Regions from separate parts of the Intestinimonas sp. UBA1698 genome, predicted to be linked through region 2. Evidence: riboswitches for the same ligand, from Rfam matches in the RefSeq annotation. Region 2 holds a riboswitch; the other holds the start of a gene.
What was found. A riboswitch is a leader RNA that binds a small molecule or an ion and turns the genes downstream of it on or off. The one in region 2 is predicted to bind cobalamin.
Positions count from the first base shown of each region.

Region 1: another riboswitch for cobalamin. It lies ahead of B3H64_RS09430 (S-layer homology domain-containing protein); the one in region 2 lies ahead of B3H64_RS00305 (S-layer homology domain-containing protein).

Region 1 covers NZ_DCJO01000035.1:42,430-48,363, reverse strand. Annotated here, with positions in the region: gene B3H64_RS09430 (S-layer homology domain-containing protein) at 1-3,041, opposite strand, end outside; cobalamin riboswitch at 3,156-3,394, opposite strand; gene B3H64_RS09425 (complex I subunit 5 family protein) at 3,499-5,448, opposite strand; gene B3H64_RS09420 (complex I subunit 5 family protein) at 5,463-5,934, opposite strand, start outside.
Region 2 covers NZ_DCJO01000001.1:56,396-62,329, forward strand. Annotated here, with positions in the region: gene B3H64_RS00300 (DUF4430 domain-containing protein) at 4-876, opposite strand; gene B3H64_RS00305 (S-layer homology domain-containing protein) at 887-2,542, opposite strand; cobalamin riboswitch at 2,648-2,885, opposite strand; gene B3H64_RS00310 (hypothetical protein) at 3,091-3,495, opposite strand; gene B3H64_RS00315 (galactose ABC transporter substrate-binding protein) at 3,808-4,944, shown strand; gene B3H64_RS00320 (sugar ABC transporter ATP-binding protein) at 5,137-5,934, shown strand, end outside.

The sequences.
Region 1 (5,934 bases), on a different contig from region 2:
GCGTCCAGAGCGGCGCGAATCTCCTTTTCCGTCACCGCCGCCTTGGCCTCGCCGGTTTTGTCTGCCACCGCCTGGGGCTCCAGAACGGCGCTGGTGTCCGCCGCCCCTGCCGAGGAGCTGCCGCCCCAGGACTCCGAGCCGTACTCGTCGTGGTAATTGTCAGTGTAGAACCAGATCACCTTGGCATCCCGCGTCAGCGAATAATCCCGGCAGCCGATGTCGGCGGTGGTGCCGTTGACCATATACAGCCAGCCGGAATCCTTGCTGCCGTGCCCGAACTCCTCCTCGTCTCCAATGGAGCTGATGTACCCCGGCGTGCTCTCCACATAGTCCACCCCCGCCTGGGTCAGGGCGGCGTCCAGGGCGTCGAACACCGACTGACCGGCCCGCAGCGCCACAGACTCGTCAGCCAGGACCACCTGATAGGCCGAGGTGTTGTGCTTATAGGTGTATTTTCCGCCGCAGGCGCTGTCGTCGTGGGTCAGCACCTTGACGGAGACGGTGATGCTCCTGCCGCTGTCTGCGCCGGGCGCGGCGGCCAGCGAGACGCTGATCTTCTGGCCCGTGTGGGCCTCAGCCTGGGCCTCCGTCACGGTAAAGGAGCCGGTCTTGCCCACATACCCGCTCTTGCTCACGGTGTAGGTGTAGGTCCCGGCGGGCAGGTCATAGCGGAAGGGAGCCGCCGGCGTCTGCTCCGTCTCCTCCCGCAGGACGGTCACCGCCGCGTCATCCGGGATGACCGCGAAGGTCACCGGGCCGTGTTGGGCCCAGGTGGCCTCGGCCGTCTCCATGGCCCGGTCGGAGAAGTCAAACAGCCGGAAGGGCAGCCCCGTCTCCCCGCACCGGAGGGCGGCGATCAGGCCGCGGAAGCCCTGCTCGGTGGAGAAGGAGTTGGACGTGGGCCGGAAGCCATCCAGGGTGTCGCTGACATAGGTCAGCAGTCCGTCCACCAGGGAGGGCTGGCCCTCGCCTGCCGTCACTTCGGCAGGGTCGATACCCAGCGCGGCAAAGGCCATGGCGGCCAGGCCGGTGGAGGCGGCGTTCCCCATGCCGCCGTCTGCCCCCTGGCAGGCCCGCACCTTGGCCAGGGCCCCGTCCACGGCCTCCTTCACCAGAGCGTTGCCGTCACAGTAGGGGGCCAGCGCCAGCAGCATGGGCGTGGCCCCGTCGGGGCCCCAGGATGTATTGCCCCAGGAGTCCTGGCTGTCCACCGCCGCCTGGATCAGGTAATCCATCTGCGCCTGGGTGGCGTAGCCCTCCCCCTGCTGGAGCGCCAGAATGACGTAGGGCAGGGTATACGGATTGGTCACGCTGGCAGCCTTGCCGTCCACCATGGCCGTCAGCTTGGCCACCACGTCCACCTCCCGCAGGTCGGCGGTAACGGTCTTCCGGGCGTCGTAGCCCAGGGCCCGCAGGGCAATGATGTATTTGGCCAGATCGCCGGGCGCGTCGGTAGCGTCAGCCTTGGCCAGGAAGGTATCCAGGCAGGCCTGCACCTGGTCCGCGGACAGTTTGTGGCCGCGGTCCGGCCAGGCGGCGGCATAGGCAGCCAGATCGGCGGCCAGCCAGGGGCCATTGCCGTCGCCCGCCACGCCGGAGGCCGCATACCGGGCCGCGATGTTGTCCAGGACCTCCCGGGCCCCAACCGGGGTGACCGTCACTGTAAATATCTTAGTCAGGCTTTCCAGCCCCGCAGCCGAAAGGGTGGCTGTCAGTGTAACGGTCTGCTCCTTGGCCCCCCGCCGGACCACGCCGCTGCCGCTTATAACATCCGGTGCGCTGGATGTCCAGGTAATGGAGGACAGCCCGCTGGCCCCGGTCTCCGGTAGATCCAGGTCCGCAGAGACCTCCACCGTGCTGTCGCCGCCCCCCAGCCGCAGGGCATCCCGGTCCGCCTCCAGCTCGGCTGCGGTCAGGGCACGGCTGATCCGGACGGTGTAGGTTTTGGCGGACAGCCCAGTGCCCTCCGGCGGTTCTACCACCATTCGCAGCACGTTGACCGTGCCGCTCCAATCCAGGTCCCTGAGTATAATCCAGCTATCCCCCTGCGGGCCTGTGACCTGCGCCGCCGGCTCCGCAGCCTCTCCCAAATAGATGGAGACCACCGCATTCCCAGAGGCGGCGGCTGCCTTCACCTTGACCATTGACAGCGTGGTGGGAAAATCGTAGAGGGCGTATTCTGTCTCTGCGGGATCAAAGTCTATGGACCCGGTGTAGCTCTCCATCAGGTCCGTCACGACCAAACTGGTCAGCTCGTTGGCCGGGCTGGGCTGCATCGCTGCGGCCAGGGCTGCCGCAGCCTTGATCAGTTTGTCGGCGTCCGAGCCGGGGCCATAGAGGGCGCTCCCCTTCTCCGCGACATACTCCAGCCAGAGCCCCATATAGGTCTCATCCAGCCCGCCGATCAGCGTTTCAGCTTCCGCAACGGCCTGCTCCAGAGCCGCTTTTTCCGGGTCGGAAAAGGCGGAGGTGTCCCATGCCTTGGCCTGCTCCAGGGCGGTCCGGGCCTCGTCCAGCGCATCTAGGAACTCGTAATCGTAATAGTGCATGGCATTCCCGCTCCAGACCCCATAGAGGCTGTAGCGGAAGGTATACGTATCCCCTTCTGTAACCGGATCTGCTCCGATGCCGGCCGGGGCGTCAAAGTCGCCATTGATGGCATAGGACCAGCCGGGGTACTGAAAGCTCCCCTCCTGGACCTCGGTCCCCAGCGTCTCGTTGATGGCGCTGATGCCCGATACCCAGCCGATGCCCGTCACAAAGCCCTTGTCCAGCCCAACGATATCCAGTCCCTGGTCCTTCTGGGCCTGGGTCAGCACATCCTTTACGGTGGACCCGGCCGGCACCGTCACTGTCACCGGTCCTGGCAACGGCGACTGCACGCCCAACTCCGCCAGCATTTCCGGCTCTGCAACGGCGCGGATATTGACCTCCAGTGTGACCGTCACGTCCTCCGCCGCAAAGGCGGCGGCGGGCAGCAGACTCAGGGTCAGCACCAGCGCCACCAGCAGAGCCAAAGCCTTTTTCATCCTGTTTTTCATCGCGCTCTCTCCTTTTTCGTCTGGGCGGAGCCCGCCCAAAATATAAAATGCCGCGGCAAGCATATGCTTGCCACGGCCGTTTTTCCGCAACACCAGAGCCCCGTCCCTCCACGGGGCGGGTCGTTTTTGTAGGTCTTCTGACTTGCGTTTAGGGAGCGTCTGCTCCTGCGCCCGCATCCCGCCTTCCCAGGTCTCCCCAGTGACTGGCTTTCGCCAACGGATGCGGCCTCCACGCTTACAGCGGCGGTTACCGTCCGGTCTGCACGGTCTCCCGTGTTCCGGTTCCCTTGTCCATCTCTCCCGGTGCCGGGCCAGGGCCCACGCCCCGAAAGAGCCACAAGAACATCTCTTTTTTCTTTTTCAATTGTCGGTCCAAGCGGGATGGGCCCAGAAGAGCCATCCATCCTTTTCCAGTATACACAGTCTGCGAAGGGATGTCAATGCCCTTTTGCGCCGCCTAGACCAGCAGAATATACAGCAGCATGGCGACCAATCCCACTCCCGCCAGCAGCAGGTCGAAGGAGAAGGTCTCCCCCACCAGGAACCGCCGGGGCTTGCGCTCATATGCGCCGAAATTCTCATCGTGCTTAGGCACAAAGATGCCGGGAGCCTTGGTAAAGAGGATGCGCTCCCCCAGAAAGACAATGACGTCCCCCACCGAGGCCGCGGCCCGGGCGCAGAAGGCGCCCAGGAAGGCCAGGGCATTCAGGGCGGGCCGGTACACCAGCTCCTCCAGGTCCAGCCTCTGCGGCCAGCGGTTGAGGTAGACCTCCCCGCCGCTCTCCCGCCGCATCAGTAGCCCCCGGATGACCGCCAGATAGACCAGCGCGCCGATGCCCAGTGAGATGCAGGCCCCCTTCAGATTGGTCAGGGAGAAGTAGTGGAGGGTCTCCTCCAGGTGGTCGCCGTGCAGGAACTCCGCCGCCCAGACGGCGATGGGCTGCATGGTAAGGGAGGGGGTCACGCCCAGCGCCAGCAGCACCCCCGCCCCGCCGGTCAGGGCCGCCGCCGTGCCCGCAGACCAGTAGGGCTTCGGCGCCGCGTGCTGGCCCCGGGCCTTGGGGGAGAGAAAGATGCACACAAAGAGCTTGGTCATATAGGCTGCCGTCAGGCCGCCGGAGATCAGGAACAGCCACTCCACCACACGGTAGACTCCGGCGTCCAGACCCGCGTGGGTCAGGGCGTGGATGTACTCCACAATGCTCTCGTGGAGCAGGGTCTTGCTGACGTATCCGGAGAAGCCGGGCACCCCGGCGATGGAGCAGGCCCCCACCAGAAAGACCGCCTTGAGCCAGGGCTTGTCGCGGCCCCAGCCCCGGATGTCGTTGAGGTTCAGGGAATGGGTCCCCAGATAGACCACCCCAGCCGCCACGAAGAGGACCAGCTTGATCAGGGAGTGGTTGAGCATATGCAGAATGGTGCCCCAGGCCGCCAGGGCGTTCTCCCCGCTGAGGAGGCCCTGCATGGCCACTCCCACCAGGATAAAGCCGATCTGGGACATGGATGAGCAGGCCAGAGTCCGCTTCAGGTCCACTGAGAAGACGGCCAGCACCGCCCCCAGCACCATGGTCACTACCCCCAGCAAAAGCACCGCGTCCCCCCAGGGCGCGTCGGCCCGGAACAGGTTCCGGGCGATTACCAGAATGCCGAACACGCCGCTTTTGGTCAGGATGCCGGACAGCAGGGCCGAGGCCGGGGCCGGCGCCACCGGGTGGGCCTTGGGCAGCCAGATGTGCAGGGGGAACATGCCCGCCTTGGCTCCGAAGCCCGCCAGGCAGCAGCCTCCCGCCACATAGAGCGGGACCTTCTTCTCCTCCGGCAGGGCGGCGGCCAGGCCGGCCAGCGCCCCAATCTCCAGGGTGCCCAGCAGGTCGTACAGCAGGAACAGCCCCACCAGCAGGGTCATGCCGCCGATGACCGCCACCGCCAGATAGGTGTTGGCCGCCCGGAGGGCCTCCGGGGTCTCGTTTTGGGCCACCCACACGTAGGAGGTGAAGGACATCATTTCAAAAAAAACAAAGAGGGTGATGAGGTCAGCCGCCAGAAAGACCCCCATCAGGGCCCCCAGGGTCAGCAGCCAGAAAAAGTAGTAGCGCTCCTTGTGCGCGGCGGCGGCAAAGTATTCCCGGCTGGCCAGGCCGGTGGCCAGCCACAAAAAGCCCGCCACCAGGACCAGCAGGGTACGCAGGCTCCCCGCCGCCAACCGCAGTCCCAGGCCGCACACGCCGGGCAGGGCGGCCCCCGCCCCGTCCGCCGTCAGCAGCAACAGGGCCGCCGCCAGCTCCACAGCGGGCACGATGCGGACATACCAGTCCCGGCCCGCCGGGCTCCGCTTCCCCAGGGGAAAGACCGCGAAAGCGCCCAGAATAGGGAAAAGCACCAGAAACAGCAGCAGATCGGTTTGCATGTTCTCTTCCCCCCTTACAGCAGCCCCTGGCTGACCTGGGTCAAAAAGCCGATAACCAGGTTGGAGCACAGGGCCAGCACCACGCCCATGGACGTCAGGAGCACCAGCGGCACGGTCATGGTCTTGTCCGGGTCGTGGACCTTGGCCAAGGCCTCGGCGTCCAGCTTTCCCACCGGGAAGTAGGCCCGGACCACCACTGTCATCAGATAGAGGGTGGTCAGCAGCGTGGACAAAATCAGCGCCCCGATGCCCACGTAGGCCAGTTTGTTCTGGGAGGCCACGGCGGCGGTGGCGATCATCCACTTGCCCGCGAAGCCGCCCAGAGGAGGCAGGCCGATGAGGGCAAAGGAGGACACGGTGAAAGCGGCGAAGACCACCGGCATCACCCGCCCGAAGTTTTCCAGATCGTAGACGTACTCCCGACCGCTCTTGTGGAGGATGGCGCCGGCGCAGCAGAACATGGTAATCTTGACCACCGCGTGATAG
Region 2 (5,934 bases):
ATGTTACGCCCCTCCGACGGAGGAGAGGGCACCTACGTCGGCGCCCAGGTCGCAGGTGTAGAGCCATTCCACCACATCCCCCTCCTGAAGCTGGTAGCGGGAGCAGCCGTAGTTGGGGAACCAGCCGTTGACCCGGTAGGTCCAGCCGGACCCCTCGCCGCAGTCAAATTCATAGAGGTTGTGGATGCCCTCGATGTAGGCGGAGTGATAAAGGGGTGTCTCTTCAAACTCCAGGTGGATCTTGGCCTGCTTCATCTCACGCTGGAGCAGGTTGAAGACGCTCTCTCCCTCGTAAAAGGTGACCTGGGTCTCCGGAAAGATCACGCCGTCCTCCGGCACCAGCTCGGCCTTCTCCGCGTCCAGCCAATCCAGGTGGTCCAGAATGGTGTCGCACCGGACCGAGAGGGTGCAGGTGTGGGCCACGTCGGAGAAAGCCGCGTCCTGGGGGTCCACCGGCTGGGGCTTTCCCTCCGGCGCCGGGGCGGCGAGCGACGGGTCCGTACCCCCCATGCCCTGGAGGACTGAGGCTCCCGCACCGGCGGAGGGAGGCGGCGTAAGGGGCGCGGGTGTCTGCATCGGTAGAGGTGCTGCGGGCATCTCCTCCGGCATCGGGGACACGGGGAGGGCTTCCGGGGGTTCCGCCGGCTCCGGCGTGACGGCGGGAGCGGCTGAGGGGGCAGGAGTGGGGCTGACAGACGGCGCTGGGAGGACCTCCGTCTGTGCCGCGCTGGCAGAGGGCGCCGCCGGAGAGGGGACGGCCTCCGGTGCCCAGCCCCGGCTGCCCGGCGCGTTGCCGCCCAGCCAGAAGGCGCCGGCCAGCACCGCCGCCAGGAGCACCAGGATCAGAATCTGCCGCTTAGATCGGTTCCACCACATGCTGTGCCTCCTATACGAGCAGTTCGGCCCGGTCCAGCATCCGGAAGAGCATCCGGGCGACCTCACAGCGCCGGATGGCCTCCGCGGGGCGGATCGCCAGGTCGGACGGGTCCAGAATGTTCTCCTGATAACAGAAGGCCAGGCTCTCCCGCGCCCACGCCGCCGTGGTGACATAGTCGGAGAAGGAGGCCAGCAGGCTGCGCACGGCGGCGGCGTCCAGCGCCGTATCCAGACCGCACAGTCCGGCGGCCCGGGCCACCATGACGGCGGCCTCCTGCCGGGAGAGGGTGCCGTCAGGCCGGAACTTGCCGTCGCCCACGCCGCTTACGATGCCGCGGCGGTAGGCGACGTCCACGTAGGGGGCATACCACGCCTCCGGAGCCACGTCGGAAAAGACGGTCTCCCCGCCGAGGGGGCCGGCAGCCAGGCCCAGGGCCCGCACCACGATGGTGGCAAACTCCGCCCGGGTCATGGCACCGTCGGGGCGGAACAGACCGTCGTCGCCGCCGGTGATGATGCCCCGGGCGGCCAGAGCCTCCACGGCAGCCCGGTCGGCATGACCGGAGAGGTCCGGGAAGGTGACGCCGGGGGCGGTGACCGGCTGGGGCCGTACCGCCGGGTCCCTGCCCGCCGGGCCGCCCTCCGGCGCAGAGCCCGACGTTCCGGCCGCAGGGGCCGCGTCACCCATGCGGTAGAGGCTGCTGCGGCCCTCCCGGGCCCGCTGGGCGGCGGCCAGACCGTAGAGCGCCTGCTCCGTGGCCATCTGGCTGGAGCCCGTGCCCGCGCCGGTGTGGACAAACCCGGCTCCCCTCCGGTAGAAGAGCAGCAGATTGTCCAGCAGAGTAGAGCCGTTTTTGACAAAGCGGGCGTCATCCAGAGGAAGCCCCAGCTCACACAGGGCCACCAGCACCTGCACTACGCTCTCCGAATTGCTGGTGCTCCAGCTTGCAAAGCCGCCCTGCCCGTCCTGCTGACCGGACAGACAGGCCAGAGCCTCCCGGGTGGCCGCGGCCACGGCCGGCTGGTCCTGGTATTTGGCCAGGGCCTGGAGCGCCGTGGCGGTGACATCCGGGTCGGAGCCCGCGCCGTCCTCCCCCGCCAGACTCCAGCCGCCGTCGGAGCGCTGGCGGTCCAGGATGTGGTCGAGATACATCTGGCGGGTGGCCTGGGTCTCCGCCGCGGGGTTTTCCGGCATGGGGTAGTCCCCGGAATCCAGGGCGATCAGAGCCCAAATGGGACCGTTGATTCCCTGCCAGACGGTCTTGTCGTAGTCGCCCAGGGGCAGCGTCAGGTCATAGCCCGCCACATCCCGGGCATCCCGGCCGATGGCGGTCAGGGCCAGGATGACCCGGGCATATTCGGTGTACTTCTTGTCGTGGAGGATGCCGTTCCGGGCCTTAACATAGGCCTCCACCGCGTCATAGTAGCTCTGGTAGTACCCCTCCGGCACCGCATAGCCGCTGCGGGCCAGGCCCAGCACCGCCCACTCTCCGCCGATGGAGCCCACCCGGGGCTCGGGTACGGCGGCGCAGACATACTGCGCGGTGTCCGCCAGGGCGGCCTCCAGAGCGTCGTCCGATCCGGCGGCCCAGACCGGATTGGCCAGGCAGATGACTGCCGCCAGGGCCAGCAGCAGGCTGAGCCCTCTCTGACTGAATCGTTTCATCCAATCGCTCCCCCTTCTGTCATCAAAAAACGGACGTGGTGAATCCTTTGATTCACCACGTCCGTCTGTTCGCGTGGGCCCCTGTCCCTCGGCGCGCGGCGCGCCTCCGGCTTCGAGCATCATAGGTCTTCCGGCTCGCGCCATCCGGAGGTCTGACCCTGGAAACCCTCCCCGTCTGTCGTTCCGCCTTCTCAGGTTTCCCCAATGACCGACTCACGTCACGAACGACAGCCTCAAGCGCATACGGCAACGGGCAATGCTCCGGACTTTCACCGGATTCCCTCATCCCCGGGCCTGCCTGAACGGCAGCTCCTACCCGAGGACATGATGCGGCATATCAAATTTGAAGATATCCAAAAAGGGTCCCGGCCTTTTCAGACGGGACCCTTTTGATTATACCGCAGGCAGAGGAAAAGTCAACCATGCATTTTCGGCCCCCCGTTCAAGTCATTCCGAACAGACGCGGGGCAGCTTCCCGTCCAGCCGGGACAAAAAAGGCCCGGGACGGCCATCGCCGGTCCGGGCCTTTTGCTCGGCGCGCCTCTGGCTCAGCGAAAGGCGAGGTAGTGGAACAGAGAGCCGCTGCCGTTGGAATTGCTGATGCTGGCCGAGCCGCCGACGTGGACGGAAAAGCCGCTGCCGGTGATGGCCAGCACCGTCGCCCCGGTGGGCAGGAGGACGGGGTGGTCCCGCAGGGCCAGGCCCCCGTAATAGTTGCTGCTGTCCTTGCTGGCGCCGGTATTGCGGAGCAGCAGCACCGCCGTGGGCGAGAAGCCCAATTCGATGATCCGCTCCGACTCCCCGTCCCCGGTGTAGGTCCCGGTCACGGCTTCCGCCTTGCTGAACACCTCCGTGTCGATCTTGGAGAAGTTCGCGTTAAACTCCTCCCGCAAAAAACTGTCCTCCGGCTCCCACTGGGAGAGCCCGTAATGCGCGGTCTGTCCGCTTGCCATGAAGCATCCCTCCTCACTCCCCGCGCGCCCGGCAGCAGGGTAGGACGAACGGGTACACTCTGAGGGCGCGCTATGCGGAACACGCGGAGGAATCCTTCGTTACATTCCACCAATATTAGGCAAAAACGACAAAAATGAAGAAACTTATGCACCGTAGTTGTCATGGAAGCAAAGTTTTTTCCTAGAAGAGCAAAGAATTTTCTATCGTCTTTTCCCGCCCGGCCGATTACAATAGAGGCGTCCCGGGGAAAGACGTTCCCCAGCGGATGGAACCCTGCAAAAAACGATATGTATCATTTAGGAGGAAAAACGATGAAGAAGAAACTTGCTCTTGTTCTTGCAGCCGTTCTCATGTTTGCCGCCTTCGCCGGCTGCTCCGGCAGCGGCTCCGGCAGCAGCGCCTCTCCCTCCCCCTCCGCCTCTGCTCCTGCGGAGAGCCAGCCCGCTCAGGCCGGTGAGCTGAACGTGGCCGTGTTCTACTACAACTACTCCGACGTGTACATCTCCAGCGTCCGCAACAATATGGACGAGATGCTGACCGCCCTGGGCGTCAACTACGACAACTTTGACGGCGCCGGCAACCAGTCCCAGCAGACCGACCAGATCAACACCGCGCTGGCCAATGGCGCCAACCTGCTGATCGTCAACATCGTGGAGACGTCCTCCCCGGACGCCGCCCAGAACGCTGTGAACGCCGCCAAGGACGCCGGCATTCCCATCATCTTCTTCAACCGCGAGGTCTCCGACGACGTGGTGAACAGCTATGACAAGTGCGCCTTCGTGGGCACCGACGCCCCCGAGGCCGGCCACATGCAGGGCAAGCTCATCGGCGAGTACCTGCTGGCGAACTATGAGGCCGTGGATCTGAACGGCGACGGCGTCATCTCCTATGTCATGTTCAAGGGCCAGGAGGGCAACGCCGAGGCCGAGGCCCGTACCCAGTTCGGCGTGGAGGATGCCGACACCGTCCTGACCGAGGCCGGCAAGCCCGCGCTGGCCTACTACGCCGGCGACGTGGATACCAAGTATCAGGTTGACCAGAACGGCGCCTGGTCCGCCGCCGCCGCCGTGGCTTACATGGACACCATCCTGGCCGAGTACTCTGAGGCCAACGGCAACATGGTCGAGCTGATCATTGCCAACAACGACGACATGGCACTGGGCGCCATCTCCTCCCTGCAGACCGCCGGCTACAACCTGGGCGACGGCAGCAGCAAGACCATCCCCGTCTTCGGCGTGGATGCCATCGCCTCCGCCAAGCAGGCCATCGACGAGGGCAAGATGACCGGCACCATCATGCAGGACGCCGCCGGCATGGCCGAGACCATTACCACCCTGGTGGGCAACATCAAGGACGGCGCCGCCCTGATGGACAACACCGGCGACCTGAACGTGGACGAGGGCGTGGCCAAGATCCGTGTGCCCTACGGCGTGTACACCGCCGAATAAGGCAGACCCGGATACAAAACAGTACGCATCGCCCCAACCGAACACACCAACGGACGAGCGGGGCTGCCATCTGGCAGCCCCGCTTACGCCGTGGAGCCCCGGCGCCGGGCGCCTGCCGGACGGGATGCGCCCGGCGCGGCGGCTCCACACAGCAGCGCTCCTCCGGGGAGCGCCATGGAGAGGAGGAAGCATATGGATCAGCCGGCACTGCTGGAAATGAAAGGCATCAGCAAGGAATTTCCCGGCGTCAAAGCTCTGGACAATGTATCCCTGAAGGTCCGGCCCGGCACGGTGCACGCCCTGATGGGAGAGAACGGCGCAGGCAAGTCCACCCTGATGAAGTGCCTGTTCGGCATTTATAACAAGGACAGCGGCACCATCGTCCTGGATGGCAAGGAAGTCAACTTCAAGAGCTCCAAAGAGGCCCTGGAGAACGGGGTGGCCATGGTGCACCAGGAGCTCAACCAGGCCCTGACCCGCAGCGTGCAGGACAACCTGTGGCTGGGTCGCTACCCCAAGGTGGGCGGCATCATGGTCAGCGAGGCCGTCATGCGCAAGCGCACCAAGGAAATCTTTGACGAGCTGGAGGTCAAGGTAAACCCCAGCACCACCATGTCTGCCATGCCCGTGTCGCAGCGGCAGATGGTGGAGATCGCCAAGGCCGTCTCCTACGACGCCAAGGTCATTGTCTTTGACGAGCCCACCTCCTCCCTGACGGAGGTGGAGGTGGAGCACCTGTTCCGCATCATCAATATGCTCAAGGCCAAGGGCTGCGGCATCATCTACATCAGTCACAAAATGGAGGAGATCCTCCGCATCAGCGATGAAGTGACCATCATGCGCGACGGCACCTGGGTGGCCACCCGGCCGGCCAAGGAGCTGACCATGGAGGAGATCATCAAGCTGATGGTGGGACGGGAGCTCACCAACCGCTTCCCGCCCAAGACCAACGTGCCCGGCGAAGTCATCCTGGAGGTGGAGCACCTGGCG